DNA from 3 places in the Streptomyces sp. NPDC002076 genome. Region 2 is predicted to be linked to each of the others. Evidence: predicted binding sites of a transcription regulator. Region 2 holds the regulator's gene; each other region holds the start of a gene.
The links. Region 2 encodes HrcA, which represses chaperone genes, less so after heat shock. Its sites were predicted from a motif close to TTNGCACTCNGNNNNNCNGAGTGCNAA; they were not measured.
Positions count from the first base shown of each region.

Region 1: the regulator HrcA is predicted to act here: its motif matches at 7,260-7,286, upstream of groL (chaperonin GroEL).
Region 3: the regulator HrcA is predicted to act here: its motif matches at 1,589-1,615, upstream of groES (co-chaperone GroES).

Region 1 covers NZ_JBSFDI010000008.1:201,258-211,235, reverse strand. The annotation lists gene ACWCQS_RS19300 (ABC transporter substrate-binding protein) at 1-964, shown strand, start outside; gene ACWCQS_RS19295 (DUF3263 domain-containing protein) at 1,001-1,225, shown strand; gene otsB (trehalose-phosphatase) at 1,305-2,138, shown strand; gene ACWCQS_RS19285 (alpha,alpha-trehalose-phosphate synthase (UDP-forming)) at 2,126-3,565, opposite strand; gene ACWCQS_RS19280 (glucosyl-3-phosphoglycerate synthase) at 3,638-4,582, opposite strand; SAM riboswitch class I at 4,715-4,855, shown strand; gene thrC (threonine synthase) at 4,873-6,156, shown strand; gene ACWCQS_RS19270 (MoaD/ThiS family protein) at 6,153-6,428, shown strand; gene ACWCQS_RS19265 (cold-shock protein) at 6,861-7,067, shown strand; gene groL (chaperonin GroEL) at 7,450-9,072, shown strand; gene ACWCQS_RS19255 (hypothetical protein) at 9,155-9,799, opposite strand; gene ACWCQS_RS19250 (SigE family RNA polymerase sigma factor) at 9,789-9,978, opposite strand, start outside.
Region 2 covers NZ_JBSFDI010000016.1:48,152-58,129, reverse strand. The annotation lists gene ACWCQS_RS29965 (nitronate monooxygenase) at 1-964, opposite strand, end outside; gene dnaJ (molecular chaperone DnaJ) at 1,185-2,321, opposite strand; gene hrcA (heat-inducible transcriptional repressor HrcA) at 2,322-3,338, opposite strand; gene ACWCQS_RS29950 (MBL fold metallo-hydrolase) at 3,506-4,228, shown strand; gene ACWCQS_RS29945 (DUF3097 domain-containing protein) at 4,263-5,078, shown strand; gene ACWCQS_RS29940 (Uma2 family endonuclease) at 5,056-5,652, opposite strand; gene hemW (radical SAM family heme chaperone HemW) at 5,735-6,967, opposite strand; gene ACWCQS_RS29930 (SpoIIE family protein phosphatase) at 6,995-8,821, opposite strand; gene ACWCQS_RS29925 (AMP-dependent synthetase/ligase) at 9,003-9,978, opposite strand, start outside.
Region 3 covers NZ_JBSFDI010000001.1:574,030-584,007, forward strand. The annotation lists gene groL (chaperonin GroEL) at 1-1,009, opposite strand, end outside; gene groES (co-chaperone GroES) at 1,134-1,442, opposite strand; gene ACWCQS_RS02640 (polysaccharide deacetylase family protein) at 1,767-2,567, opposite strand; gene ACWCQS_RS02645 (polysaccharide deacetylase family protein) at 2,627-3,574, opposite strand; gene ACWCQS_RS02650 (THUMP-like domain-containing protein) at 3,665-4,852, shown strand; gene ACWCQS_RS02655 (cell wall-binding repeat-containing protein) at 4,836-6,836, opposite strand; gene ACWCQS_RS02660 (RNA polymerase sigma factor) at 6,928-8,202, opposite strand; gene ACWCQS_RS02665 (YciI family protein) at 8,245-8,601, opposite strand; gene ACWCQS_RS02670 (LCP family protein) at 8,750-9,793, opposite strand; partial or broken gene ACWCQS_RS02675 (endo-1,4-beta-xylanase) at 9,868-9,978, opposite strand, start outside.

The DNA.
Region 1 (9,978 bases), on a different contig from region 2:
CTCCGACCTGCTCTCCATCCCCACCCAGGCCGACCTCCTCGCCCAGCTCTCCGAGGCCGGCCAGTGGAACCACACGCAGTACGGCATACCCTTCGCCGCCTCCACGCGCGTGCTCTTCTACAACAAGACCCTGTTCGCCAAGGCCGGCATCACCCCGCCCACCACCTGGGACGAGCTGGCCGCCGACGCCAGGGCGCTCAAGGACAAGGGCGTGAAGTACCCCTTCGCGCTGCCGCTCGGGCCCGAGGAGGCCCAGGCCGAGACCATGCAGTGGCTGCTCAGCGGCAGCAGCGGCAGCAGCGGCACCAACGGCGGCAACGGCTACACCGACGACATCGGCACCTACACCATCGACTCCGCGCCCAACGTCCAGACCTTCACCTGGCTCAAGGACGAGCTGGTCGGCAAGGGCCTGACCGGGCCGGTCGCGCCCGGCAGGCTCAACCGCGCGGACGCCTTCGCCGCCTTCGCCGACGGCCAGGTCGGCATGCTCAACGGGCACCCCACGCTGATCCAGCAGGCCGAGAAGAAGGGCGTGCAGTTCGGCATGGTGCCGATGCCGGGGCGCACCGGCACATCCAGGGCGTCCATGGGCGTCACCGACTGGATGATGGCCTTCAAGCAGAACGGTCACCGCGACCGGATCGGCGACTTCCTCAACTTCGTCTACAGCGAGAAGAACGTCCTGGCGTTCTCCCGCGAGTACGGCCTGCTGCCGGTCACCGGCTCGGCCTCCAACACCATGAGCGCGTCGGACGCCCCGACCGACAGCCCCCTGCACCCCTTCCTCGACCAGCTGCCGACCTCCGAGCTGTACCCCGCCGGCAAGACCTCCTGGGCGACGGTCAGCGCGGCCGTGAAGCAGAACATCGGCCAGGCCGTCGCCCCCGGCGGCGACCCCGCCGGCGTCCTGACCCGCCTCCAGGCGACGGCGACGGCGGCGGACAGCAGCGCCAGGAACTGAGCGCGGCTGTCAGTCCCCACCGCTACGGTGACTTCCATGGAACTGCCCCCCCGCGAACAAGCCATCCTCGCCCTGGAGCGCCGCGGCTTCCCCGGCCCCGGCGCGAAGGAGCGAGCGATACGCGAGGAACTGGGCCTGTCCCCGGTCCGCTACTACCAGCTCCTGAACGCGCTCCTGGACGACGAGCGGGCCCTGGCAGCGGATCCGGTGACGGTGAACCGCCTGCGGAGGGTGCGGGAGACCCGGCGCACGGAACGCTGAACCGGCCGCGCGGGCGCTCGTTCGGCCGACCGAGAAGGCCCCAGGAGTGAGGCCGGGCGAGCCTGGATAGTGTCGCTGTATGGACCCTCTGCCGACCCCGCAGACCCAGCCCGGCCGGGACGGACTCGCCGCGCTCCTGGCAAAGCCGTCCGCCGCGATCGTCGGCCTGGACTTCGACGGCACACTGGCCCCCATCGTCGCCGACCCCGAACAGGCCCGCGCCCACCCCGAGGCCGTACCGGCCCTCGCCGCACTCGCCCCGAAGGTCGCCTCCGTCGCCGTGATCACCGGACGCCCCGCCGGCGTCGCGGTCCGCTACGGCGGCTTCGCCGGCGTCCCCGGCCTGGAGCACCTGACCGTCCTCGGCCACTACGGCGCCGAACGCTGGGACGCGGTCACCGCCACCGTCACCGCCCCGCCCCCGCACCCCGGCGTCGCGGCGGCCCGCGCCGAGCTGCCGGGCGTGCTGGACCGCGCCGGCGCCTGGCGCGGCACCTGGATCGAGGAGAAGGGCCGGGCGGTCGCGGTGCACACCCGCCGCGCCGACGACCCGCAGGCCGCGTTCGAGGCCCTGCGCGGCCCCCTCACCGACCTCGCCGCCCGCCACGGCCTGATCGTCGAACCCGGCCGGCTGGTCCTGGAACTGCGCCCGCCGGGCATGGACAAGGGGGTGGCCCTCGCCGACCACGTCCGCAGGACCGGCGCCGAGTCCGTCCTCTACGCCGGCGACGACCTCGGCGACCTCCCCGCCTTCGCCGCCGTCGACGAACTCCGCGCCGACGGCGTCCCCGGCCTCCTGGTCTGCAGCGGCAGCACGGAGGTCACGGAGCTGGCGGAACGCGCGGACGTGGTGGTGGACGGCCCGCCCGGCGTCGTACACCTGCTGCGGACCCTCGCGGCTCAGCTGGACTGAAGCTCCTCCAGCGCCCGCAGCTGATCCAGGAACCACTGAGCGGGCGGCAACGCGGTGGCGGCCGCGGCCAGCCGCTTCGACCGCTCCGCCCGCTCGTCCGCCGGCATGCTCAACGCGGAGTGCAACGCGTCGGCCGTACCCCCGATGTCGTACGGGTTCACCACGAGGGCGTCGGCGCCCAGCTCCTCGTACGCCCCCGCCTCCCGCGACAGCACCAGCGCACAGCCCTCGTCGGAGAGGACCGGCACCTCCTTGGCGACCAGGTTCATGCCGTCCCGGATGGGGTTGACCAGCGCCACGTCGGCGAGCCGGTACGCGGCCAGGGAACGGGCGAAGTCGTCCTTGACGTGCAGCACGACCGGCGTCCAACCGGGCGTGCCGTAGGTCGAGTTGATCTCCTCGGCCACCCGCTGGACCTCGGCGGTGTAGTCCCGGTACACGGCGAGGTCCTGCCGCGACGGATATGCGAACGCCAGATGCACCACCCGCTCCCGCCATTCGGGACGGTCCTCCAGCAACTGCCGGTACGCCAGCAGACCGCGCACGATGTTCTTGGACAGCTCGGTGCGGTCGACGCGCACGACGGTCCTGCGGCCTTCGCCGATCTCCGCGCGCAGCGCGGCCATCCGCTCGTCCACATCGGGCTCGTGGGCCCGCTTGCGCAGGAAGTCGGCGTCCGCGCCGAGCCCGTGCACACCGACCCGCAGGGCCGGGGCCCCGGGTCCCAGGACCGCGTGACAGCACTCCGTGAACGCGTCCGCCCAGCGCCTGGTCAGGAACGCCGCCCGGTCCGCGCCCAGGATGCCGCGCAGCAGCTCGGCGGCGATGTCGTCGGGCAGCAGCCGGAAGTACTCCGGCGGCGCCCACGGGGTGTGCGAGAAATGGCCGATCCGCAGGTCGGGGCGCAGCTCGCGGAGCATCCCCGGCACCAGGCACAGGTGGTAGTCCTGCACCAGCACCGCCGCACCCTCGGCCGCCTCCTCGGCCAGCGCCTCGGCGAACGCCCGGTTGTAGGCCTCGTACGCCGCCCACTGCCGCCGGAACTCCGCGTCGAAGACCGGCTCCAGCGGGGTCTGGTACAGCATGTGGTGCACGAACCACAGCACCGAGTTGGCGATGCCGTTGTAGGCGTCCGAGTGGACCTGCGCGTCGATGTCCAGCATCCGCACCCGCTGCCCGCCGGTGTCCTCGTCCGGCAGCAGCCCGCCGCCCGAGCGCCGTACGGCCTCCCGGTCCCCGTCGCCGAGCGCCGCGCACACCCACAGCGAGCCCGCGTCCGATCCGATGGCCGACAGCCCCGAGACCAGCCCGCCGCCGCCCCGTTTGGCGGACAGCGAGCCGTTCTCGTCCACCGTGTACGAAACCGGGCCGCGGTTGGACGCGACCAGCACCTGAGCCTTCTCGGCAGCACCCTGCGTGGAAGCCATGGTCCTCAACCTAGCCCGGCCCGGAAACGCTCAAACGTACGGCCACGCCGGGTGTCGCCGCCGTATACGAACTCAGGCCACCCGGCGCTCGGCGTACTCGGCGATCTCCACCATCGGCGGCCGTTCCTCGGTGTCCACCGAGTAGGTGCGCGGCTCGAAACCGTCCTCGCCCCGCTCGAACTGGGTGAGGGAGGGGCGGATCAGATGGCCCCGGGCCAGCCTCAGCTGGGCCGTGCGGTAGATCGCCGCGGCCATCCGGCCCAGCGCCTGCCCGTCCTGGTGGCGGTGCTTGCGCACGCCCACGTCCACCTGCGCCAGCGCGTTGAGACCCACCAGGTGCAGGGCGTCCACCAGCATGCCCAGTTCCACGCCGTACCCGACCGGGAACGGCAGCTGTTCCAGCAGTGAGCGCCGGGCCGCGTACTCGCCGCCCAGCGGCTGCACGAATCCGGCCAGCTGCGGCCAGTGCATGTTCAGCAGCGGGCGGGCCATCAGCTCGGTGACCCGGCCGCCCTGGCCGGCCGTCCCGGCGAGCGGACGGTCGTACATCGCCTTGACCAGGTCCACGTCCGGCTCGGTGAGCAGCGGGCCGACGATCCCGGTGACGAAGTCGGGGGAGAACTCCTTCAGGTCCGCGTCGACGAAGCAGACGATGTCCCCGCTGGTCACCAGCAGCGAGCGCCACAGCACCTCGCCCTTTCCGGGGACGGCGGGGATGCGGGGCAGGATCTCGTCCCGGTGAACGACCCGGGCGCCCGCGGCGGTGGCGACCTCGGAGGTGCGGTCGGTGGAGCCGGAGTCGACCACCACGATCTCGTCGACGAGCGGGACCCGCTCCAGGAGGTCGTGGCGGATGATCGCGACGATGTCGCCGACCGTCTCCTCCTCGTTGAGCGCGGGCAGCACGACGGACACCGACTGGCCCGTACGCTGCTTGGCGGCCAAGATCTTGTGCAGCGGGCGATCGGTCACGGACCAGGAGCGGGTGCTCAGCCAGCGCTCGACTTCTTCCAGCACGGTCGGCGGCTCCTCACTGTTGTCTCGCGGTTCGGACGACTCTCTCAACTGTCTTGGCCTTCGGTTACAGTCTTGAACAACGCTGGTGACCATCGCATGTCGGGGGTCAGCCAGGCGCTCACAACCGCATACCGCTCATCCAGAGGGGCAGAGGGACACGGCCCGATGAAGCCCCGGCAACCCCCCTGAGCCGCACTCGTTCACGCGAGGCTCCCGGCCAGGGAAGGTGCCAAATCCGTCTCACGGCGAGGTGCGTCGTGAGGAAGATGAGGAGAAAGGGCCTCGCCTCCATGGCTGTGCAGACAGTTGCAAGCTCCGCCGATTCCACCGTCGACCTCGGCCCCGCCGCGGCCCTGAGCTGTCGCGAGTGCGGTCACCGCGTCCCGCTCGGCCCGGTGTTCGCCTGCGAGGAGTGTTTCGGCCCGCTGGAGATCGCCTACGACTTCTCCGCCTACGAGACCGAAGAGCTGCGCCGCCGTATCGAGTCCGGCCCCGCGAACATCTGGCGGTACGCGCCGCTGCTGCCGGTCCCGGCCGACGTCGCCGACAAGCCGAACCTGAACCCGGGCTGGACCAAGCTGGTCAAGGCCGACAATCTCGCGGCCGAACTCGGCGTCACCGGCGGCCTGTTCGTCAAGGACGACTCCGGCAACCCGACCCACTCCTTCAAGGACCGCGTGGTGGCCCAGGCCCTGGAGGCCGCGCGCGCCTTCGGCTTCACCACCCTGTCCTGCTCCTCCACCGGCAACCTCGCCGGTGCGGTCGGCGCCGCCGCCGCCCGGGCCGGCTTCCGCTCCTGTGTGTTCATCCCGCACGACCTGGAGCAGGGCAAGGTCGTCATGGCCGCGGTCTACGGCGGCGAGCTGGTCGGCATCGAGGGCAACTACGACGACGTGAACCGCTTCTGTTCCGAGCTGATCGGCGACCCGGCCGGCGAGGGCTGGGGCTTCGTCAACGTCAACCTGCGGCCGTACTACGCGGAGGGCTCCAAGACCCTCGCGTACGAGATCTGCGAGCAGCTCGGCTGGCGGCTGCCCGACCAGATCGTGGTCCCGATCGCCTCCGGCTCCCAGCTCACCAAGATCGACAAGGGTCTGCAGGAGCTGGTCAAGCTGGGTCTGGTCGAGGACAGGCCGTACAAGATCTTCGGTGCGCAGGCCGAGGGCTGCTCGCCGGTGTCGACCGCCTTCAAGGCCGGCCACGACGTCGTACGGCCCCAGAAGCCGAACACCATCGCCAAGTCCCTCGCCATCGGCAACCCGGCCGACGGGCCGTACGTCCTGGACATCGCGCGCCGCACCGGCGGTGCGGTGGAGGACGTGACGGACGAGGAAGTCGTCGACGCCATCAAGCTGCTGGCCCGCACGGAGGGCATCTTCGCGGAGACGGCGGGCGGCGTGACCGTGGGCGTCACCCGCAAGCTGCTCAAGGACGGCGTCCTGGACCCGACGAAGACCACGGTGGTCCTCAACACCGGCGACGGCCTGAAGACCCTTGACGCGGTGGCCGGGACCGGCCTCACCGCCACCATCCGACCGACCCTGGACTCCTTCCGAGAGGCTGGCCTCGCATGAGCGTGACCGTTCGCATCCCGACCATCCTGCGCACCTACACCGGCGGGCAGGCCGAAGTGGCCGCCGAGGGTGCCACCCTCGCCGAGGTCATCGAAGACCTGGAGAAGAACCACACCGGAATCGCCGCGCGCGTGCTGGACGACCAGGGCAAGCTCCGCCGGTTCGTGAACGTCTACGTCAACGACGACGACGTGCGCTTCGAGCAGGGCCTGGAGACCGCGACCCCGGACGGCGCCGGCGTCTCCATCATTCCGGCCGTCGCCGGCGGCTGATCGTTACCTTGGGTAACTTCAGTTACGCATTGTTCATCGAATTGCCCCCTCCGTGAGAGAAGCGGAGGGGGCAATTCTGCGTGATTGAGCGCGGTAGAGTTGGGGAACGCGCTCTCGACACGACCGGTCGGGAGCCCTGTATTCATGCCGGACGCCCGACAAGAAGTGGCCAAAGTGCGCGGGCTTTATGCGGCTTTTGTGGTGGTTTGTGGGGCCCGACTTGCCCTGAAGTCGGGTGAATTCACACTACATTCCGGACCGTTCCCGTCCAGAATTCTCGTCCGATTGACCTGTTGCAGACGGCAGTTGGACAGATACATTCAGCCGCGGTCGACGCGTTCCGGCGCACGCCCCCGACCGATGGGGGGTGAGGTCTGACCCGGGTCCGCGAAGTGTGGATCTGTGCAAGGGCCAGTAATAGGGGAGTTAGGCATGGCTCAGGGCACCGTCAAGTGGTTCAACGCGGAGAAGGGGTACGGCTTCATCGCGGTCGACGGTGGTGCGGATGTTTTCGTCCACTACAGCGCGATCCAGATGGACGGTTACCGCACCCTGGAAGAGGGGCAGCGGGTCGACTTCGAGATCTCGCAGGGCCAGAAGGGCCCGCAGGCGGACATGGTCCGGCTGGCGACCAGCTGAAGCACGCGTCGACTGTCAGCGACGTTCTTCGTTCATCTTCGCAGGGCCCGCACCTCGCTCGGGGTGTGGGCCCTGCGTCATGCCCGGGGTCCGGTGTTCGCGGGCGGCTGACGGGGTGCCGTACCCCGTAGGGCGCTTGCCCCACCCGTCGCCCGACCACCACCCCTCAACGAACCCGCTTCGCGGGTGCGCCTTGCACTCGTGCATGCCGAGTGCTAATCATTGGCGTTAGCACTCTGAAGGTGAGAGTGACAGTGAAGGACCGGGTCGGTGAGGCCCGCAGGCCAAGTGGGGCAAGGAACCACGCGGCCGGCGAGCCGTCCGTCGCGGGCGCGGGCGCGGTCCGAAGGAATCACCCCCAGTCCTGGAGGGACCACTTCACATGGCCAAGATCATCGCGTTCGACGAGGAGGCGCGGCGCGGCCTCGAGCGCGGCATGAACCAGCTCGCGGACGCCGTCAAGGTGACGCTCGGCCCCAAGGGCCGCAACGTCGTCCTCGAGAAGAAGTGGGGCGCCCCCACGATCACCAACGATGGCGTCTCCATCGCCAAGGAGATCGAGCTCGAGGACCCGTACGAGAAGATCGGCGCCGAGCTGGTCAAGGAAGTCGCCAAGAAGACGGACGACGTCGCCGGTGACGGTACGACCACCGCGACCGTGCTCGCCCAGGCCCTGGTCAAGGAGGGCCTGCGCAACGTCGCCGCCGGTGCCAACCCGATGGCGCTGAAGCGCGGTATCGAGAAGGCCGTCGAGGCCGTCTCCGCCGCCCTGCTGGAGCAGGCGAAGGACGTCGAGACCAAGGAGCAGATCGCCTCCACCGCGTCCATCTCCGCCGCCGACACCCAGATCGGCGAGCTGATCGCCGAGGCCATGGACAAGGTCGGCAAGGAAGGCGTCATCACCGTCGAGGAGAGCAACACCTTCGGTCTGGAGCTTGAGCTCACCGAGGGCATGCGCTTCGACAAGGGCTACATCTCCGCCTACTTCGCGACCGACATGGAGCGCATGGAGGCGTCGCTCGAGGACCCGTACATCCTCATCGCCAACTCCAAGATCGCCTCCGTCAAGGACCTGCTCCCGCTCCTGGAGAAGGTCATGCAGTCGGGCAAGCCGCTGCTGATCATCGCCGAGGACGTCGAGGGCGAGGCCCTGTCGACCCTGGTCGTCAACAAGATCCGCGGCACCTTCAAGTCCGTCGCCGTCAAGGCCCCGGGCTTCGGTGACCGCCGCAAGGCCATGCTCGGCGACATCGCCATCCTCACGGGCGGCGAGGTCATCTCCGAGGAGGTCGGCCTCAAGCTGGAGAACGCGACCCTGGACCTCCTGGGCCGCGCCCGCAAGGTCGTCATCACCAAGGACGAGACCACCATCGTCGACGGCGCCGGCTCCTCGGAGCAGGTCAACGGCCGCGTGAACCAGATCCGCGCCGAGATCGAGAACAGCGACTCGGACTACGACCGCGAGAAGCTCCAGGAGCGCCTGGCCAAGCTCGCGGGCGGCGTCGCGGTCATCAAGGCCGGTGCCGCCACCGAGGTGGAGCTCAAGGAGCGCAAGCACCGCATCGAGGACGCCGTCCGCAACGCGAAGGCGGCCGTCGAGGAGGGCATCGTCGCCGGTGGTGGCGTGGCCCTGCTGCAGGCCTCCCAGGTCTTCGAGAAGCTGGAGCTCGAGGGTGACGAGGCGACCGGCGCCAACGCCGTGCGCATCGCGCTCGAGGCCCCGCTGAAGCAGATCGCCGTCAACGCCGGCCTCGAGGGCGGTGTCGTGGTGGAGAAGGTGCGCAACCTGACCCCGGGCCACGGCCTGAACGCCGCGACCGGCGAGTACGTCGACCTGGTCGCCGAGGGCATCATCGACCCGGCGAAGGTGACCCGCTCTGCCCTGCAGAACGCCGCCTCCATCGCCGCGCTGTTCCTGACCACCGAGGCCGTCATCGCCGACAAGCCGGAGAAGGCCGCCGCGCCGGCCGGCGGCGGCATGCCGGGCGGTGACATGGACTTCTGATCCTTTCCGGATCACCTGTCCTTTTCGAGGGCGGCATCCCCAGCTTCCGGCTGGGGGTGCCGCCCTCGGGCGTTTGCCCGGCCTAGGCGCTCGGCGCGACCGCCACCGACAGCGTGTCGCCCGGCTTCAGCCTGTTGTAGAGCCATACGGCGTTCTTCGTGTCGAGGCCGATCCAGGTGCCGGTTCGGGGGGCGCAGGTGAGTGAGCCGACGTAGAGGCTGGACCTGTCGGTGCCGCGGAGTTCGACCACGTACGGTTCCGCCACCTTGCAGGCGGACTTGGCGAGTCCGTCGACCGTGTCCCGTGTGAGGTCGAGTTTCGCGGCGACGGTCAGCAGGCCGGTGGTGGGGCCGGTCGGGTAGCCCGAGGTGATCGGCATGACCCGGCCGTCGACGGTCAGGGTCCGCTTCTCGAAGTTCACCATGCCGGTGACCGGGGTCGCGAGAGGGGTGGCGGAGGAGGAGGGGGACGGGAGCCGGGGAGCGGTGGCGGCCGGGGTCTGGCGGTGGGCCGGAGCGTCGTCGCCCGAGTCGAGTGTCAGCGCGAAGGCCGCCAGGGCGAGGGCAGCGGCGCCCGTGCCGACGGTGAGAGCAGTGCGACGACGCCGGCTCCGGCGGACGGCGCGGCGCCGGATCCCGGGGGCGGCGACGGACGGCGGGGTCTCGTTCGCCTTCGCCAACTCGCGGAGTGCGCCGGTCAGTTCATCCGTGGTGAGGTCATCCGACACGGCCGCCCTCCTTCCGTACCGGCTCATCGGCCTCGTCCGTGCCCAGCTGCTTGGCCAGTGCCGCCCGGCCCCGGGACAGCCGGGCCTTGACCGTGCCCACGGGCGCGCCGGTCTCGGAGGCTACCTGCTCCACACTCAGGTCGCACAGATGATGCAGGACGATCGCCAGCCGCTGCGCC
Region 2 (9,978 bases):
CGGCCTTGCGCAGCGGCGAGGTGAGGTGGTGGATCTCCGGGTAGGCGGCGGGAGCGTACGGGCCGTGCTCGCGCAGGAAGCGGTTGACCAGTGCGCGCGCCGGGCGGCCGGAGAAGGCCCGGGTCAACTCGGTGCGCGCGAAAAGGGGGTTGGTCAGCGCCTGCTTGTGTACGGCCTGGGCGCCGGACTCGGGGGTGGCGAGGAAGGCGGTGCCCAGCTGGGCCGCGCTCGCGCCGGCCGCGAGGACGGCGGCAATCTGGCTGCCGCGCATGATGCCGCCGGCGGCGACGACCGGGATGCTCACGGCCTCGCGGATCTGCGCGACCAGCGACAGCAGCCCGATCCCGGCGCCGTCGTTCTCGGGGAGGTCCCGGTGGGTGCCCTGGTGGCCGCCCGCCTCCACGCCCTGCGCGATCACCGCGTCCGCCCCGGCCCGCTCGACGGCGCGGGCCTCCTCGGCGGTGGTGGCGGTGACCAGGGTGAAGGTGCCGACGCGGCGCAGGCCGTCGAACACCTCCCGGCTCGGCACGCCGAAGTGGAAGGAGACCACCGGCACCGGGTTGTCGAGGAGTACGGCGAGCTTGGCGTCGTAGCCGTCGTCCCGGCCGCTGTCCGGATCGCCCAGCTCGGTCTCGTACCAGGCGGCCTCGCCGGCCAGCTGATGGGCGTAGACCTCGACGGCGCCGGAAGGGGGCACGGCGTTGGCCGCTCCGGTGGAGCCGGTGCCCGCACCGGGGTACTCGGACTGGGGCATGAACACGTTCACACCGAAGGGGCGGCTCGTCAGCCCGCGCAGCTGCTTGATCTCCTGGTACATGCCATCGGCGGTCTTGTACCCGGCGGCGAGAAACCCGAGGCCACCGGCCTCGGAGACGGCGGCGGCGAGCTGCGGGACGGAGACACCGCCCGCCATGGGGGCCTGCACGATCGGGTAGGGGAAGAGATCGGTCAGCGCGGAGGACATGACCGCATGTTGTCACGTCCTTTGAACAAGTCCGAATCCGGGCGACCGATGGCATAAACCAATGGCATACGGGGTGCCGAAGCACCCCGTCAGACCTCCACCGGCGACGGTTCAGCGCCCTTTGAACGCATCCCTCAACCGCGAGAAAAACCCCTGCTGCCCCGGCTGACCGTGCCTGCGGGGGCCGACCCTCGGACCCCCGGTCACGCCGCAGCGCACGTCAGCGCCCGTTGAACGCGTCCTTCAACCGCGAGAACAACCCTTGCTGTCCCGGCTGGAACTGCCCCTGGGGCCGTTCCTCGCCGCGCAGCTTGGCCAGCTCGCGCAGCAGGCGCTCCTGGTCCGGGTCCAGCTTGGTCGGGGTCTGCACCTCGACGTGCACGATCAGGTCACCCCGGCCGCCGCCGCGCAGATGCGTGACGCCCCGGTTGTGCAGCGGGATCGACTGGCCGGACTGGGTGCCGGGCCGGATGTCGACCTCCTCCATGCCGTCCAGCGTCTCCAGCGGCACCTTGGTGCCGAGCGCCGCCGCGGTCATCGGGATGGTGACCGTGCAGTGCAGGTCGTCACCGCGCCGCTGGAAGGTCGGGTGCGGCAGCTCGTGGATCTCGACGTACAGGTCACCGGCCGGACCGCCGCCCGGCCCGACCTCGCCCTCACCGGCGAGCTGGATCCGCGTGCCGTTGTCGACACCGGCCGGGATCTTGACGGTGAGCGTGCGGCGGGAGCGGACGCGGCCGTCGCCGGCGCACTCCGGGCACGGGGTCGGCACGACCGTGCCGAAGCCCTGGCACTGCGGGCACGGCCGGGAGGTCATGACCTGGCCCAGGAAGGACCGGGTGACCTGCGAGACCTCACCGCGGCCCCGGCACATGTCACACGTCTGAGCGGTCGTACCGGGCGCAGCGCCCTCACCGTTGCAGGTGTTGCAGACGACCGCGGTGTCGACCTGGATGTCCTTGGTCGTCCCGAAGGCCGCCTCGTCCAGCTCGACCTCGATCCGGATCATCGCGTCCTGGCCGCGCCGGGTGCGCGAGCGCGGGCCGCGCTGCGACGCCGTACCGAAGAACGCGTCCATGATGTCGGAGAAGTTGCCGAAGCCACCGGCCCCGAAGCCGCCCGCGCCCGCGCCGCCGGACTGCGAGAGCGGGTCGCCGCCGAGGTCGTAGACCTGCTTCTTCTGCGGGTCCGACAGCACCTCGTAAGCGGCGTTGATCTCCTTGAACCGCTCCTGGGTCTTCGGATCGGGGTTGACGTCCGGGTGCAGCTCGCGCGCGAGCCGACGGAACGCCTTCTTGATCTCATCCTGCGACGCGTCGCGGCGCACGCCGAGAACGGCGTAATAGTCCGTGGCCACTTACGACTCCGCCAGGATCTGTCCGACGTACCGTGCCACTGCGCGTACCGCTCCCATCGTTCCCGGATAGTCCATGCGGGTCGGTCCGACCACGCCGAGCTTGGCAACCGCCTCGCCGCCCGAACCGTAGCCGACCGACACCACGGAGGTGGAGTTGAGTCCCTCATGGGCGTTCTCGTGCCCGATACGCACCGTCACGCCCGGATCCTTCGCCTCGCCGAGGAGCTTGAGGAGCACGACCTGCTCCTCCAGGGCCTCCAGGACGGGCCGGATCGTGAGGGGGAAGTCATGTCCGAAGCGGGTGAGATTGGCGGTACCGCCGATCATCAGCCGCTCCTCGTTCTCCTCGACGAGTGTCTCCAGAAGAGTGGAGAGCACCGTCGAGACCGTACCGCGGTCCTCGGGGTCGAAAGCCTCCGGCAGGTCCTCGACCAGCGTCGGCACGTCCGAGAACCGGCGGCCCGCGACCCGGCTGTTCAGCCGCGCGCGCAGATCGGCGAGGGAGGTCTCGCCGAAGGGCGCCGGGCAGTCGACCATCCGCTGCTCGACCCGGCCGGTGTCCGTGATCAGCACGAGCATCACCCGCGCGGGGGCGAGCGAGAGCAGTTCCACGTGCCGCACGGTGGACCGGGTCAGGGACGGGTACTGCACGACGGCGACCTGCCGGGTGAGCTGCGCGAGCAGCCGTACCGTCCGCGCCACGACGTCGTCGAGGTCGACGGCGCCCTCCAGGAAGTTCTGGATGGCGCGCCGCTCGGGCGCGGTCATCGGCTTGACGCCCGCCAGCTTGTCCACGAACAGCCGGTAGCCCTTGTCGGTGGGGATGCGCCCCGCGCTGGTGTGCGGCTGCGCGATGTACCCCTCGTCCTCCAGGGCCGCCATGTCGTTACGGACCGTCGCCGGGGACACGCCGAGGCTGTGCCGCTCGGTGAGGGCCTTCGACCCGACCGGCTCCTCGGTGCCGACGTAGTCCTGGACGATGGCGCGCAGTACCTGCAGCCTGCGTTCACTCAGCATCCGCGCGCACCTCCAGCACGTCGTCCCTCGGTTCCTGTCCTGCGGTTCGTCCGCCTGGCACTCTTCGCATGCGAGTGCCAGCGTTCCCCGGCCCAGTGTACGGCTGTCGGGTACACCCAGGGCAAGGTCGGTGCGGCGCCGGCGGCTCGTGCGGCTAGCGTCACGGTATGACGGTGACTTGGGAAGAGCTGGGGTGGGAGCGGCTGGCCGCGGGGGTCGGCCGGTGCCGGCTGCCCGGCTGGGACTGCACGGTCGGGCTGGTCCTCGGGCAGGGTACGGCGCTGATGGTGGACGCCGGCTCCGGCCTGGCCGAGGGCGCGCGGCTGCGGACACAGGCCGAGGAGCTGGCCGGCGGCCGTGTGACCCATCTCGCGCTGACCCATCCCCACTTCGACCACGTCTTCGGGGCGGCGGCCTTCGCGGGGTCGGAGGTGTACGGGGCGGTGGGTGTCGACGTGGTGTTCGCCCACGAGCGCGAGGAGCTGCGCCTGGACGCCGTGCGCAACGGACTGCCGGTCGCCGACGCCGACGCGGCGGTGGACGCGCTCGTGTCGCCCCGGCATCCGGTCTCCGGCGAGTGGACGCTGGACCTCGGGGGCGGCCGGCAGGTTCTGCTGGCGAACGTGGGGCCGGGCCACACGGCGCACGATCTGGCCGTCCTGATCCCCGGTTCACCGGAGGTCGTCTTCTGCGGCGACCTGGTCGAGGAGTCCGGCGAGCCCCAGGCGGGCCCGGACGCTATCCCGTCCCGCTGGCCGGACGCCCTGGACCGGCTCCTGTCCCTGGGCGGCGAGGACGCGCTGTACGTGCCCGGTCACGGAGCGGTGGTGGACGCGGCGTTCGTACGACGGCAACGCGAGGAGCTGGCAGCGCGTTTCGGCGTGTCGTAGGCGCGGGTCCGCCGGTTTCCCTATCGTCATCCGAATGCGCCAGTACTCCGCCGACCTGACCCCGCCCTGGAAGAAGCAGCAGCCGGTGCCGGAGGTACCGGCGGAGCCCGGCCTGGTGGTGGAGGAGCCCGGCACCGGTTTCTGCGGGGCGGTGATCCGCTGCGAGGCGGGCACGGTGACGCTGGAGGACCGCTTCGGCAAGCACCGGGTGTTCCCGCTGGAGCCACGGGGTTTTCTGCTGGAGGGGCGGGTGGTGACGCTGGTACGGCCGTCGTCCTCGGCTCCGCTACGACCCACCCGTACCGCCTCCGGCTCGGTCGCCGTACCCGGTGCCCGCGCCCGCGTGGCCCGCGCCGGCCGTATCTACGTCGAGGGCCGGCACGACGCCGAGCTGGTCGAGAAGGTGTGGGGCGACGATCTGCGCATCGAGGGCGTGGTCGTGGAGTACCTGGAGGGCGTGGACGACCTGCCGTCGATCGTGTCGTCCTTCGCGCCGGGTCCGGACGCGCGGCTGGGCGTCCTGGTGGACCACCTGGTGCCGGGCACGAAGGAGTGGCGGATCGCGGAGTCGGTGACCAGCGAGCACGCGCTGGTGGTCGGCCACCCGTACATCGACATCTGGCAGGCGGTGAAGCCGGCCGCGCTGGGGATCGAGGCCTGGCCGACGGTGCCGAAGGGTCAGGACTGGAAGACGGGGGTGTGCCGGGCGCTGGGCTGGCCGTCGGAGAACACCGGGGCGGTGTGGCAGGCGATCCTGAAGCGGGTGGGGTCCTACAAGGATCTGGAGCCGGAGTTGCTGGGGCGGGTGGAGGAGCTGATCGACTTCGTCACGGGTAGCGGTGGGGCCTGACGTTCGGGAACGCTCCGAACTCGGTGGTGTCCAGTTCGAGTCCCAGATCCTCCAACGGGACTGGATCACCGAACTTGATGATCTCCTGGCTGCGGTAGTCAGCGTCCTCACCCTGGCCCGAAGGCTTTGTCAACAGGACGCAGTGCGCCATGACCGGGTCGAGGATGAGGTAGGCGGGGATCTTTCCCGCCGCGTAGATCGAGCGCTTGACCACGTAGTCCTGGTGGACGCTGGACTTGGAGACGACCTCGACGACCATCGTGATCAGCCCGGACGGCAACAGGCGCCCTGAACGCGGCATTGCGTCGCGCTCCATTACCACCAAGTCCGGCACCGGCTCGCTGGCCTCGTCAAGGATGTCGACGTCCTGGGTCTGAAGCCGAGCCCACCGCTTGCGCGGGATCTGGTCCAACACGTCTTCCACGATCATGTTGTGGACCAGATCAGGGCTGGCCATCATCACAATTACCCCCCGGAGAAGCTCGACCCTGACGCCCTCCGGAGGCTCGAACTCCTCGAAGAACTTGGTCATCCCACGCTCGTCCACAGCGGTCATCTCCGTGGCCCTCCACATCCGCCGCGTCCTTTTGGCGGCAGCCTACGAACCAGGTTAGGGACCGAACCGGCGTTCCGGGGGGATTCACTCGCGGGAGTGATCAGTCCACCAGGTCCCGCACCACCGCGTCCGCCAGCAACCGCCCCCGCAGCGTCAGCACGGCCCGCCCCTCCTCGTACGGCCCCTCCTGGAGGAGCCCCTCCGCCAGCGCGCGCCGGGACGCCGCGAGTCCCTCCTCCTTCAGCAGGGACAGCGGCACCCCCTCCCGCAGCCGCAGTTCCAGCAGGATGCGCTCCACGCGCCGGTCCTCGTCGGACAGCAGCTCCCGACCCGCCCCCGGGGAGCGGCCGGAGGCGAGCGCCGCCGCGTACGCCCCCGGATGCTTGACGTTCCACCAGCGCACCCCGCCCACGTGCGAGTGCGCCCCGGGACCCGCGCCCCACCAGTCGGCGCCGCGCCAGTACAGCTCGTTGTGCAGGCAGCGGCCCGCCTCCGAGGTGGCCCAGTTGGAGACCTCGTACCAGTCGAAGCCCGCCCCGGACAGCACCTTCTCGGCGATGAGGTACCGGTCCGCGTGCACGTCGTCGTCGGTCATCGGGACCTCGCCCCGGCGGATCCGGCGGGCCAGCTGCGTGCCCTCCTCCACGATGAGCGCGTACGCGCTGATGTGGTCCGGCCCCGCGCCGATCGCCGCGTCCAGCGAGGCCCGCCAGTCGTCGTCGCTCTCGCCGGGGGTGCCGTAGATCAGGTCGAGGTTGACGTGCTCGAAGCCCGCCGCTCGCGCCTGAGCCACACACTCCTCGGGGCGGCCCGGCGTGTGGGTGCGGTCGAGCACGCGGAGCACATGCTGCCTCGCGCTCTGCATGCCGAAGGAGATCCGGTTGAAACCGCCTTCCCGGAGGGTGGCCAGGTACGCCGGATCGACCGACTCCGGGTTCGCCTCCGTCGTGATCTCCGCGTCCGGCGCCAGGCCGAACTCGTCGCGGATGGCCCCCAGCATCCGTACGAGGTCGTCCGCGGCCAGCAGCGTGGGCGTACCGCCGCCGACGAACACCGTGCGGACCTGGCGCGGGTCGTCGCCGAGCACCTTCCGGGCGAGCCGGATCTCGTCCGTCAGCGTGTCCGCGTAGTTGTCGCGGGACGCCAGCACGCCTCCCGTGCCGCGCAGCTCCGTGGCGGTGTAGGTGTTGAAGTCGCAGTAGCCGCAGCGGGTCGCGCAGTACGGGACGTGCAAGTAGAAGCCGAGCGGGCGGTCGGCCGCCCCGGCGAGCGCGTGCGCGGGCAGCGCGCCGTCGGCGGGGACGGGCTCGCCGTCGGGGAGTGCGGAAGGCATGTACTCCATTGTCCCGTACGGCGGCGGTCACTCCGCCTGGAGCACCAGCAGGGCGAGGTCGTCCTCGAGCGGGCCCCCGCCGAAGTCGTCCACCAGGCGGCGGATCCTCTCCGCGATCAGCTCGGCGCTGAGCCCGGCGCAGCCGGACAGGGCGCGGGCGAGGCCGTCGCCGTCGTCGAACTGGCGCGAGCCCGAGCGCCGCTCGGTCACCCCGTCGGTGACGCACAGCAGGCTGTCGCCGGACCGCAGATCGAGGGTCTCGCTGGTGTACGTCTCGTCCTCGACCACGCCGAGCAGCGTCTGCGGGCCGGCGGCGGTGCGCACGGTGCCGTCGGGGCTCAGGACCAGCGGGAGCGGATGGCCGGCGGAGGCGAGGGTGCAGCGGACGCCGCCGTCGTACGGGGTCAGCTCGCCGTAGAGCAGGGACAGGAAGCGGGTCTGCGGGCCGTCCCCGGTGGCCAGGCGGCCGCCGGCGGCGACGAGGGCGCGGGCGGCGGCGTCGGCGGCCTCGGTGGCGTCGTCCAGGAGGAGCTGGTTGAGGCGGTCGAGGACGTCGGCGACCCGGTAGCCCTCGCGGGCGAGGAGGCGCAGCCAGGGGCGGGCGAGGCCGATCACGACCGCCGCCTCGGGCCCCTTGCCCTGGACGTCGCCGACGGCGAAGCACCAGCGGCCGTCGCCGGCCGGGAACAGGTCGTAGAAGTCGCCGCTGGGGCCGCCCTTGTCGCACGGCTCGTGGACGAGCGCGCTGCTCACGCCGGGGATCTGGGCGACCGCTCCGGGCAGCAGGCCGCGCTGCAGGACGGCGCTGATGGTGGCCTGGCGGGCGTACTGGCGGGCGGCGCCGATCGCCAGGGCGACGCGACGGCCGAGGTCCTCCACGAGCCCGGTGACCTCGTCGGGGAAGCGCGCGAACCCGCTGCGGCCGATGACCAGTGTGCCGAGCGGCCGGCCGCCCGCGATCAGCCGGTACGCCAGCGCCGTGCCGTCGGCGCCCTGCGGGCCGAGCGCATGGCCGGGCCAGGGGTACGGCTCGGGGCCGGAGCGCAGCCCCTCGCGCAGGCAGGGCGGCTCCTTCTCCAGGGCGCACCGCAGTTCCTCGATGTGGTTCTCGCTGGCGTGCCAGACCCGGTCGGGGCCGCCGGCGGCGCCGCCACGCAGGGTCGCCTCGTCCTCCAGCCACACCGCGCACCAGTCGGCGAGCCGGGGCACGATGAGCTGGCCGGCGAGGGCGGTGACCAGGTTCTCGTCGAGCTGTCCGGCGAGCAGGTCGGAGGCCTCGGCGAGGAACGACAGCGCGCCCCGGCCCAGCCAGTCCCGGTCGCCGTGGGCGCGGTGCGGGTGCGGGGCCAGGTCCTCCGCGACCTCCAGGGGGGCGTCCGGGGCGGGGGCGTCCGGGTCCTCGACGCCGCCCGGGGGCAGCCGCGCCCAGACGGTCTTGGCGCCGGCGCGGTAGGTGACGCCCCAGGACTCGGCGAGCGTGGTGACCAGGCGCAGGCCGCGCCCGCACTCGGGGGTGTCGTACGCCGCCTCGCCGCCGAGCGGGTCGCGCGGGGCGCGGGAGGGATGCCGGTCGCCCACCTCCACCACGAACGCGCCGCTGTCCTCCAGCAGCCAGTCGACCTCCACGTCCGTGCCGGCGTGCACGACGGCGTTGGTGACCAGCTCGCTGACGACGGCCAAGGCGTCGTCGACGAGCCGCGCCGGTATCCGGGACACCTCGGACGCCTCGGCCAGCGCGGCCCGCACCAGCGCACGGGCCGCCCCGGGCGCGAGGGGGCTTCCGGGCAGCGTGGCCCGCCCCCGTACCTCCCAGGCCCGGGGCTCGCCCTCCCGCTGCGTCGGTATGGCCGCCATGTCCATGCGGCCAGGGTGACAGACCGGGGGCGGCTATAAGCGCTGAGTCACCGAAGTGGGCAGAAGACGGCCACTTTCGAACGCCCGCGAGCGCAACTTACCCAGGGGCGCGGGGAACCGCGCGCGACCACGGACAACCCGCAGCCGCCGGCAGTCCCCCGGCCGCCCCTGTGGGACCGACCTACTTCTCCCTGGTCCCGGCGTACATCTCCTCGATGAGGTGCTTGTACTCCCGCTCGACAACGGGCCGCTTCAGCTTGAGGCTCGGCGTGATCTCCCCGTGCTCCACGTCGAGATCCCGCGGCAGCAGCCGGAACTTCTTGATCGTCTGCCACTTCTGCAGCCCGGCGTTGAGCTGCTGCACATAGCCGTCGACCATCTCCACGGTCTGCGGCGCGGCCACCACATCGGCGTACGGCCTGCCGTCCAGCCCGTTCTCCTTCGCCCAGGCCGTGATGGCGATCTCGTCCAGGGCGATCAGGGCGGTGCAGTAGTTCCGGTCGGCGCCGTGCACCAGGATGTTGGAGACGTACGGGCACACCGCCTTGAACTGGCCCTCGACCTCGGCCGGGGCGACGTACTTGCCGCCGGAGGTCTTGATGAGGTCCTTCTTGCGGTCGGTGATGCGCAGATAGCCGTCGGGTGAGAGCTCGCCGATGTCACCGGTGTGGAACCAGCCGTCGGACTCCAGCACCTCTGCGGTCTTCTCGGGCAGCCCGTGGTAGCCCTCCATGATGCCGGGGCCGCGCAGCAGGATCTCGCCGTCGTCGGCGATGCGCACCTCCGTGCCGGGCAGCGGCTTGCCGACCGTGCCGGTGCGGTAGGCCTCGCCCGGGTTGACGAAGGAGGCCGCGGAGGACTCGGTGAGGCCGTAGCCCTCCAGGATGTGGATGCCGGCACCGGCGAAGAAGTAGCCGATCTCGGGCGCGAGCGCGGAGGCGCCGGAGACACAGGCGCGCAGCCGGCCGCCGAAGGCGTCGCGGAGCTTGGCGTAGACGAGGGTGTCGGCGACCTTGTGCTTGGCGGCGAGGCCGAAGGGCACGGCGTGGGTGCCGGTGCGCCGGAAGTTGTCCTGGCTGACCTTGGCGTACTCGCGGGCGACCTCGGCGGCCCACTGGAAGATCTTGTATTTGGCCGGGCCGCCCTCGCGGGCCTTG
Region 3 (9,978 bases), on a different contig from region 2:
CGGCGCCGTCGACGATCGTGGTGTCGTCCTTGGTGACCGTCACACGGCGGGCGGAGCCCAGCACGTCCAGGCCGACCTGGTCGAGCTTGAGGCCGACCTCCTCGGAGATGACGGTGGCGCCGGTGAGGATCGCCATGTCCTGCAGCATCGCCTTGCGGCGGTCACCGAAGCCGGGGGCCTTCACCGCGACGGCGTTGAAGGTGCCGCGGATCTTGTTGACGACCAGGGTCGACAGGGCCTCGCCCTCGACGTCCTCGGCGATGATCAGCAGCGGCTTGGAGGCGCCGGCCTGGATGACCTTCTCCAGCAGCGGCAGCAGGTCCTGGATGGAGCTGATCTTGCCCTGGTTGATGAGGATGTACGGGTCGTCGAGGACGGCCTCCATACGCTCCTGGTCCGTCACGAAGTACGGCGACAGGTAGCCCTTGTCGAAGGCCATGCCCTCGGTGAAGTCCAGCTCCAGACCGAAGGTGTTGGACTCCTCGACGGTGATGACACCGTCCTTGCCGACCTTGTCCATCGCCTCGGCGATGAGCTCGCCGACCTGCTGGTCCTGGGCGGACAGCGCGGCGACGGCGGCGATGTCGGACTTCTCGTCGATCGGGCGGGCCGAAGCGAGCAGGTCCTCGGAGACGGCAGCGACGGCCGCGTCGATGCCCTTCTTCAGGGCGGCCGGGGAGGCGCCGGCGGCAACGTTCTTCAGACCCTCGCGCACCAGCGCCTGGGCCAGCACGGTGGCGGTGGTGGTGCCGTCACCAGCGATGTCGTTGGTCTTGGTCGCCACCTCCTTCACCAGCTGGGCGCCGAGGTTCTCGTACGGGTCCTCGATCTCGATCTCGCGGGCGATCGTGACACCGTCGTTGGTGATGGTGGGGGCGCCGAACTTCTTGTCGATGACGACGTTGCGGCCCTTCGGGCCGATCGTCACCTTCACCGTGTCGGCCAGCTTGTTGACGCCGCGCTCGAGGGCGCGACGGGCGTCCTCGTCGAACTTCAGGATCTTCGCCATGACAGCGGGAGCCCTCTCGGAAATCTGTGGGTGAAAGACGAACTGCGCCCCGGGCGCCCGGCTTCGTTATCGGTCGCGGGGGCCAGGGGCGCAGCTCAAAAGCAATGGATTGCTTCGAGGTGGACTACTTCTCGATGATCGCGAGCACGTCGCGAGCCGAGAGGACGAGGTACTCCTCGCCGTTGTACTTCACCTCGGTGCCGCCGTACTTGCTGTACAGGACGACGTCGCCGACCTTGACGTCGAGCGGAAGGCGCTCGCCGTTCTCGAACCGGCCCGGGCCCACGGCGAGGACGGCGCCCTCCTGGGGCTTCTCCTTCGCGGTGTCCGGGATGACCAGGCCAGAGGCCGTGGTCTGCTCGGCGTCCAGCGGCTGGACCACGATGCGGTCCTCGAGCGGCTTGATGGCAACCTTGGAGCTGGCGGTCGTCACGATCCGACCTCCCCCTTCGGAGATCTCACGGGGTTAACTGTCTGAGGTGGCGACCAGGTCGATCCGTCGTCGCGGGTGCCGGACCTGCCCGTCGCTTTGTTGGCACTCTCACCTGCGGAGTGCCAGAGCCGAGACTATGACCGGGGTTAGCACTCGGTCAAGCGGAGTGCCAATGCCGTGCGGCGCGTCGGCCGAATCCTGCCCGCGCGGGGTTACTGGTGGCCGGTGTTGCCCTGCCGTCCTGGGGCTGCCGCCCCCAGACCCCCGCGTCGGGCCTGGCGGCCCTCGTCCTCGAACGCCGGACGGGCTGACTGATGCCGCCGATCAGTCCAGGTAGTCCTCCAGCCGCCCCACCGTCAGCCCCCGCTGCTGCACCCTGCGCAGCACCCGCGCCGTGCGCTCCCGCAGGCTCGGCCCTGTCGTCTCGTCCGGGCCGACCAGGATGATGTCGCCGGGGCGCAGGTGATGTTCGCCGTGGATGTAGACGAGGTCGGTCGGGGTCATCGCGGCTCGCCACAGGACGACCGTGGAGATGCCGCAGCCGGCCGCCGCACGCAGGGTGGTGATGTCGTACGCGCCGTACGGCGGGCGGAACAGGCGGGGGCGCAGGCCGAGGCGGGATCTGAGCCGTTCCTGCTGGCCGCAGATCTCGGCGCGCTGTCCGGCGTACGGCAGTCCGGCGAGCGCGCGATGGTCGAGGGTGTGGTTCTGGATGCCGGCGCCGAGCCGGTGCAGACGGGCGAAGTGGCCGTAGGCGGGGCCGGCGATGCTGTCGGTGAGGAACATGCTGACCGGCAGTCGCAGTTCGCGGACCATGTCGACGAAGCGCGGGTCCTTCTCGGCGCCGTCGTCGTAGGTGAGGAACACGACCCGGTCGTGGGTGGGGACGTGGTCCACGACGCCGGGCAGGGCGCGGCCCCCGTGCTGCGGGGTGAGGACGAGGGCGCGGGCGGCGGGCCGCGGCGGGCGGGCGAGGGGCTCGGTCAGGCCCCAGCGGCGGTAGGTCTGGTCGGGGCCCGGCCCGGGCGGGTGCACTCCTTCGGCGGCCTTCTTGCCGAGGCGTTCGATGGGGTCGACGGACTGGGCGCAGCCGGTGAGGAGGAGGGCCGCGGCGAGGAGCGCCACGGCGTACCGGCCCGGGCGGCACCGCCGGGGGCCCGCTCCCCGGTACCCCGCCCCCGGCCTCACAGGTAGTCCTCCAGGCGGGCCACGGCGTAGCCCTCGCGGGTGACCTTGTCCAGGAAGCGGCGCATGTCGTCGACCATCGTGCCGTTCCAGTCGGAGCGGCCGCGGAAGTGGGTGAGGACGATGTCGCCGGGGCGCATCTTCTGGTCGTCCTCGCGGTACTCCCAGTGGTCGACGTAGACCTCCTCGTTCCAGATCGGCGCGTATCTGATGCCGCAGGCCTTGGCGGCGCGCAGGGTGTCCTGGTTGTAGTTGCCGTAGGGGGGCCGGAAGACCGTCGGGCGGCTGCCGAACTGCTTCTCCATGATGTCCTGCATGCCGCAGATCTCGGCCTTCTGCTCCTCGTAGGACAGACCTGGCAGATAGGGGTGGTGCAGGGTGTGGTTGTCGAGGGTGTGGCCGTAGGACTGCATCCTGCGGAAGTAGCCGTAGTCGTCCTTGATCAGGTAGTTGCTGAGGAAGGCGGTGTACGGGACCTTCAGGTCCTGCATCATCCGCAGGAAGCCGGGGTCCTTCTCGGAGCCGTCGTCGATGGTGAGGAAGACGATCTTCTGCCTGGTGGGGATCGTGGTGAAGACCGGGGGCAGGTCCCAGTCGCCCTGGTGGCTCACCTCGAAACCGGCCCGCGCGGTGATCTCCGGTTTCGTCCTGGGTGGCGGTGGTGGCGTCAGCGGGGCCTCCGCCAGCCCCCAGCGTCTGGCCGCCGCGACCAGGCGGGCATGTTCCACGGCCTGGCGGGCCTGGGGGCTCAGGGCCTGTGCGGGGCCGCCCCGGCCGGACGCGGGGCGGGTCACGCCGGGGCCGGCCTGGCTGGACGGGGGGCGGGTCGTGTCGGGCCCGGCGCAGCTGGTCAGAACGGCGGAACAGGCCAGCGCGGCGGCTCCGCAGCCGAGGACCAGACATCCACGGCGAGCCCGGTTCTTATCGTTTTGTACGACAGCTCGCATGACGCCGGATCCTCCCAGGACGGTGCCCGGAGCCCGGGCCGACACCGCCGCCGGAGGCGCACGATCCATCGACTGGCCCACAATGACCCGGTGAACGACCTCGCTCTTCTCCTCACCCCCGAAGGCCGTGCGCTCCTCGACGAGGTCCGCGACACCGCCCCGGCCGACGAACTCGCCGTCGCCACCCGGCTGCGCCGCGAGCACCCCGCCGAGCTGGTGTCGGCCGCGCTCGGCCAGGCCCGGCTGCGGCAGCGGGCGGCGGCGAAGTTCGGGACGGCGGACGCGGGCCGGATGTTCTTCACGCCGAACGGGGTCGAGCAGTCGACGCGGGCGGGCGTCGCCGCCTACCGGGCCGAGCGGTTCACGAAGCTCGGCGTGACCTCGGTCGCCGACCTGTGCTGCGGGATCGGCGGGGACGCGATCGCGTTCGCCCGGGCGGGGATCCGGGTGCTGGCCGTGGACCGGGATCCGGTGACCGCCGCCGTGGCGCGGGCGAACGCCGAGGTGCTGGGGCTGGGCGAGCTGATCGAGGTCCGCGAGGCGGACGTCACCGAGGTCGACACGGGCGGCTACGACGCCGTGTTCGTCGACCCCGCACGGCGGGGCGGGCGCGGAAGGATCTTCGACCCGGAGGCCTACTCCCCGCCCCTGTCCTGGGCGATCGGGGCCGCCCGCACGGCACCCCGCGCGGCGCTGAAGGTGGCGCCCGGCATTCCGCACGAGGCGGTGCCCGCCGACGCCGAGGCCGAGTGGATCTCGGACGGCGGGGACGTCAAGGAGGCGGTGGTGTGGTTCGGCACCGAGCCGGGCGCGGTGCGCGCCACCCTGCTGCCCGGCCCGCGCACGCTGGTCGGCAAGGGGCTGCCCGACCCGGAGGTCCGGCCGGTGGGGCGCTATCTGTACGAGCCCGACGGCGCCGTCATCCGCGCCCATCTGGTCGCCGAGGTGGCCGAACACCTGGACGGCGGGCTGATCGATCCCACCATCGCCTATGTCACCGCCGACGAACTGCGCCCCACGGCGTACGCCTCCGCCTACCAGATCAGCAACCAACTCCCGTTCAACGTCAAGAAGTTGAAGGCCCTGCTGCGCGAGCGCGAGGTCGGCACGCTGACCGTGAAGAAGCGCGGGTCGGCCGTCGAGCCGGAGGAACTGCGCAGGAAGGTCAAGCCGCAGGGGCCGAACGCGGCGACGGTGTTCCTCACCCGGGTCGCGGGGGCGCCGACCATGCTGATCGGGGCCCCCGCGACACCGCCCGCGGCTACTGCGCTGCCGTAGCGCGCAGCGCGCCGAGGTCGGGCGAGACCGTGGCCGCCCGCTGCGGAGTGGCCGGCGAACTCGTCGCCGGCTCCAGGCCGTTGTAGTACGGCGTGTACGTCCACTGGCTGCTGCTCGCGCTGATCGCGGTGCCCGCGGAGTTCAGCGCCGCGGTGGACACCGAGCCGGTGCCGCCGAAGGCCGCCACGCCGTTGATGTTCGCGGCGCCCTTGACCAGGTAGGACTTGGTGTCGGCGGACAGCGGGTCGGCGGACGTCCACAGCAGCGGGCCGAAGACGTTCATCGCCGCGGCGGCCGTCGTGCCGTCGCGCCAGCTGCCGGTGGAGACGAGGACCGCGTTGCCGGGGCCGGACCACCAGAACCGGGCGAGCGCGGCGGCGGTGCCCTCGTGGGTGCTCGCCGTGACCGGGTAGTAGGTGTACGTCGACGGCCAGTTGGAGAACGACGTGTGCGTGAGCGCGTACTTCGCCGAGGCGCCGACCGGGATCATGTAGGTGTTCCGCGGGTCCAGGCCGTTGAGGTACGACTTCACGGACGAGGTCAGCGAGTTGTCGTCGTTGAGCACGACGACCGCCTTGCTGCTGGTGCCGTCCGCGCCGGCGGCCGCCGCGGCGGCGAGCGCCGAGTGGTAGTCGGTGCCGGTGGCGATGAAGACGTAGTCCGGGGCGCTGGTGACCGACTTGGCGACCGCGACCGACGTCGAGTAGCGGGAGGTGCCCGCCAGCCGCTTCGGGGTGAAGCCGAGCGAGCTGACCTTGGAGGCGACGCTGCTGCTCAGGATCGACGTGCCGCCGATGAGATAGACGCTCGCGCCCGGCTTGAGGATCCGCTTGAGCTCGGTCTGCACCGACGAGTCCAGCGCACTGCCGGAGGTCATCAGGACCGGACCGTGCTTCTTGCCCGCGAGGGCGGGCGCGGTCAGCGCGTACGCCTGGCTGTCCTTGGAGACCAGGACGGCGGAGGAGGCGTTCATCAGGCCCGGCTCGCTCTTGCCGAGGGTGTTCCAGGTCCAGCGGGACCCGGCGATGTTGGTGCCCTGGACATCGGCGCCCCAGACCCGGCCGAGCGCGTTCTTGCGCAGCGGCTGCCAGGCGAGGTCCGACTTGGTGGTGGTCGGCGAGTCGTAGAGGACCTTGGTGGTGCCCGTGGACAGGTCGAGGACCTGGTCCTGGTGATCGCCGGAGGCCGTGGTCAGCTCGTACGCCAGCCGGGTGCCGTCGGGCGACCAGGCGGGCCGCGCGATGGTGCCGGTCTCGTCGGGCAGCCGCGGAGTGACCGTGCCGGTGGCCACGGCGACCGTGTACAGCTTGCCGCCGACGGTGTAGGCGACCGTGGTGCCGTCCGGGGAGATGGCCGGGGCGTTCGCCTTTCCGGTGACCAGCTGCTTGAGGCCGCCGGTCGCGCCGTCGTACAGCCACACGGCGCCGTAGCGGGTGTCGCCGCTGCACGTGCTGCCCGAGCGGATGAACGCCAGCTTGCCGTCGACGGCGCCGCTGGGCTGGCTGTCGCAGCCCTCCTGCGCGGTGGCGAACAGGTGCCGCTGGATGCGGCTGCCGTCGGACGGGGCGACCCGCAGCCGCCCGCTGAGCGTGAAGACGACCTGGCTGCCGCCCCACAGGAAGGTCGGGTCGTCGGCGAGGATCGAGTTGGTCGTGTTGACCGGAAGCTCCACCGGCCCCGCGAAGTCGTGGCCGACGACGTTGACGCGGCCGGTCGACTGGTTGACGTACGCCATGCGGCTGCCGTCGGGCGACCAGGCGGGCTTCATGGCGTTCTTCACCCGGGCCACGGGCGCGGTGCCGTCCTCGTACAGCTGCGAGACGGTGCCGTCCAGGTCGGCGGTCAGGATGCCGCCGGTCGCGGTCCAGCCGGAGGCGCCGGCCGACGCGCCCGGGGCCAGCGCCACGCCGGTGCCGGCGGCCAGGGCCGTGGCGACGGAGAGCGCGACGGCCCTGCGCCGCGCGGAGGATCTGAGATACGACAAAGGGTGTACCCCCCCACAGGTAGCGGATGATGCTGCCCAGCCTGCGGAAGGTGACACGCAGGTTGCGTGGCAGCCGCGCAACTGTAAACCCTCAGTGATCAGGAAGGGAATGCGCTTTCGCGAGCAACAGCTGCCGCTCGCGTTCGTTGCGTGTGAGGGCCACCGCCCGCTCGAACTCCGTCCGCGCCTCCGCCGTGCGGCCGAGGCGGGCCAGCAGGTCACCGCGGACGCTGGGCAGCAGGTGGTAGTCGCGCAGGGCGGGTTCGGCGGTCAGGGCGTCCACCAGTTTCAGGCCCTCGGCCGGGCCGTCGGCCATCGACACGGCGACCGCGCGGTTCAGCTCCACCACCGGGGACGGGGCCCGGGCGGCCAGCAGGCCGTACAGGGTGGCGATGGCACGCCAGTCGGTCTCCTCGTAGTGGTAGGCGTGCGCGTGGCAGGCGGCGATGGCCGCCTGGAGGGCGTACGGCCCCGGGGCCCCGGTGGAGGTGGCGCCGGCCCGGTCCAGGGCGCGGATGCCGCGGGCGATGAGCATGCGGTTCCAGCGGCGGCGGTTCTGGTCCTTGAGCAGGACGGGTGCGCCGTCGGGGCCGGTACGGGCGGCCGTGCGGGAGGCCTGGAACTCCAGCAGCGCGGTCAGCCCGTGCACCTCCGGCTCCTTGGGCATCAGCGCGGACAGCACGCGGGCCAGGCGCAGCGCGTCCTCGCACAGGCCGGGGCGGAGCAGGTCGTCACCGGCGGTGGCCGCGTACCCCTCGTTGAAGATCAGGTAGATGACGTCCAGGACGGAGCCGAGGCGGGCCTCGCGGTCGGGGCCGCAGGGCACCTCGAAGGCGACGTTCCTCCTCGCCAGGGTGCGCTTGGCGCGGACGATGCGCTGGGCGATCGTCGGCTCCGGGACGAGGTAGGCGCGGGCGATCTCGGCCGTGCTCAGGCCGCCGAGCAGGCGCAGGGTGAGCGCGATGCGGGCCTCGGGCGAGAGCACCGGGTGGCAGGCGGTGAAGACGAGCCGGAGCAGGTCGTCGTCGATGTCGTCCGGGTCGGCGGGAGCCTCCGGTGGGGCCGTCGTCTCCAGGTCCCGGCCGATCTCGGCGAGCTTGCGGGCGTAGGTCTCGCGGCGCCGGATCAGGTCGACGGCGCGGTGCCGGGCGGTCGCCATGAGCCAGGCGCCGGGGTTGTCGGGCACACCGTCGCAGGGCCATTGCTCCAGGGCGGCGACCAGCGCGTCCTGCGCCAGTTCCTCGGCGATGCCGACGTCCCGGACGATCCGGGCGACACCGGCGATGACGCGGGGCGACTCCAGACGGAAGACGGTCTCGATGGCATGGGCGGTGCCGGGCTGTGCCGGGGTGGGCTGTGGTTCCACAGCCCACCATGCAACACCGCCGTACGACACGACGCCAGGCACTCAGCCCTCGGCGATCTCCCGCACCTCACAGGTCACGGTCCAGAAGTCCTCGTGGACCTGCAGGAACCGCTTGGCCCACTCCAGGGCCTCGGCCTTGTCCTTGCACTGCATGATCGCGTAGCCGCCGACCGCCTCCTTGGTCTCGGTGAACGGCCCGTCGGTGACGGAGATCTTGCCGCCCTCCCAGCGCACCTGGGTGCCCTGGGCCGACGGGGTGAGCCCGGCGGTGTCGAGCATGACGCCGGCCTTGGTGACCTCCTCGATCAGCTCGCCCATCCGCTGCATCAGCTCGGGGCTGGGGCCCTCGGCGGGGGCGGCGGACTCGTCGATGCGCACGAGCGACAGATAGCGGGGCATGGTGGCTCCTTCGGTCGGGCGGCGGGGCCTGTCCCCGCCGCTCACCCATGCGTCGAACGGCAGACACCCGGATCGACACAATCCCCGAAGTTTTTTCCGGCGGATTTCTCCGCTCTTCCTTCTCCGCTCGTCGTCGGGCCGTACCGGCTCAGCGCAGGGACGCCCACAGCCTGGTCGCCGCCGGCTCGTTGGCGATCACCCGGTTGTGGTCGGAGGGGGCGGTGACGACCGGCATCATCACCGTCTTCACATGGTCGGCGGTCAGGCCCTTGAGGCTCTGGCCGAGCCGCGTCAGCTCGCCCAGGGAGCCCAGGCCGGTGTCCGTGGTGAGGCTCGCGGTCACCGCGTCGGCGACCCGGTACAGCTTGGCCGGGTCGGTGAGCAGGTTCGTGGCGGCCATCTGCTCCAACAGGGCCTTGACCAGCATCTGCTGCAGCCCTATGCGGCCGAGGTCGCTGCCGTCGCCTATGCCGTGCCGGGTGCGGGCGAGCGCGAGGGCCTGCTTGCCGTCGAGGTGGTGGGGGCCGGCCTTCAGGTGCAGATGGCTCTGGTCGTCGTCGATGTTCTGCGTGGTGGTCACGTCGACCCCGCCGAGCGCGTCGACCAGCTTGGCGAAGCCGGAGAAGTCGATCTCGATGTAGTGGTCCATGCGGACGTTCGTGATCGACTCGACGGTCTTCACCGCGCACACCGGCCCGCCCACCGCGTATGCGCTGTTGAACATCGCGCCGTAGGCCACCGCCGTCGAGCCGCCGGAGGCGAGCGGACAGGACGGGCGGGTGACGAGGGTGTCGCGCGGGATGCTGACCACGGTGGCCCTCGTGCGGCCCGCGTCGAGGTGCACGACCATCGCCGTGTCCGAGCGGGCACCGGAGCTGTCGCCGCCGCCGAGCTCCTGGTTGGCCTTGCCGCTGCGCGAGTCCGAGCCGAGGACCAGGATGTTCAGGGAGCCGGTCGGCAGCGGGGCGGCGGTGGCCGCCGGGGCGATCACCGCCTTCGCCGGGCGGTCGTCGCCGAGCGCGCTGTTGATGTCGACGCTCTTGATGTTGTGGTTGAGATGCCAATACGCATAGCCGGCCGCGGCCGTGCCCAGCACCAGGAATCCCGCCAGAGTGAGGCCGACGGCCTTCAGCGCTCTCCGCCGTCGGCCCACTCGTCTGCCCGCGTCGCCTTGCTCCTCTTGTCGCGTCACGGGCAGGAACGTAAGTCCGAATTATTAGGGGACTGTTAGCGGAAGCTGCGAGAACCCGCTTTCTTGGGAAATTCTCATCCCAACGCCACCGTGGGTAGCGGATTGCTGCCGTTCCAGGACGCGTTGACGCCGAACGTCACCGAACCGCCGTCCGGCACCGAGCCGTTGCAGGAGGTGTTCGCCTG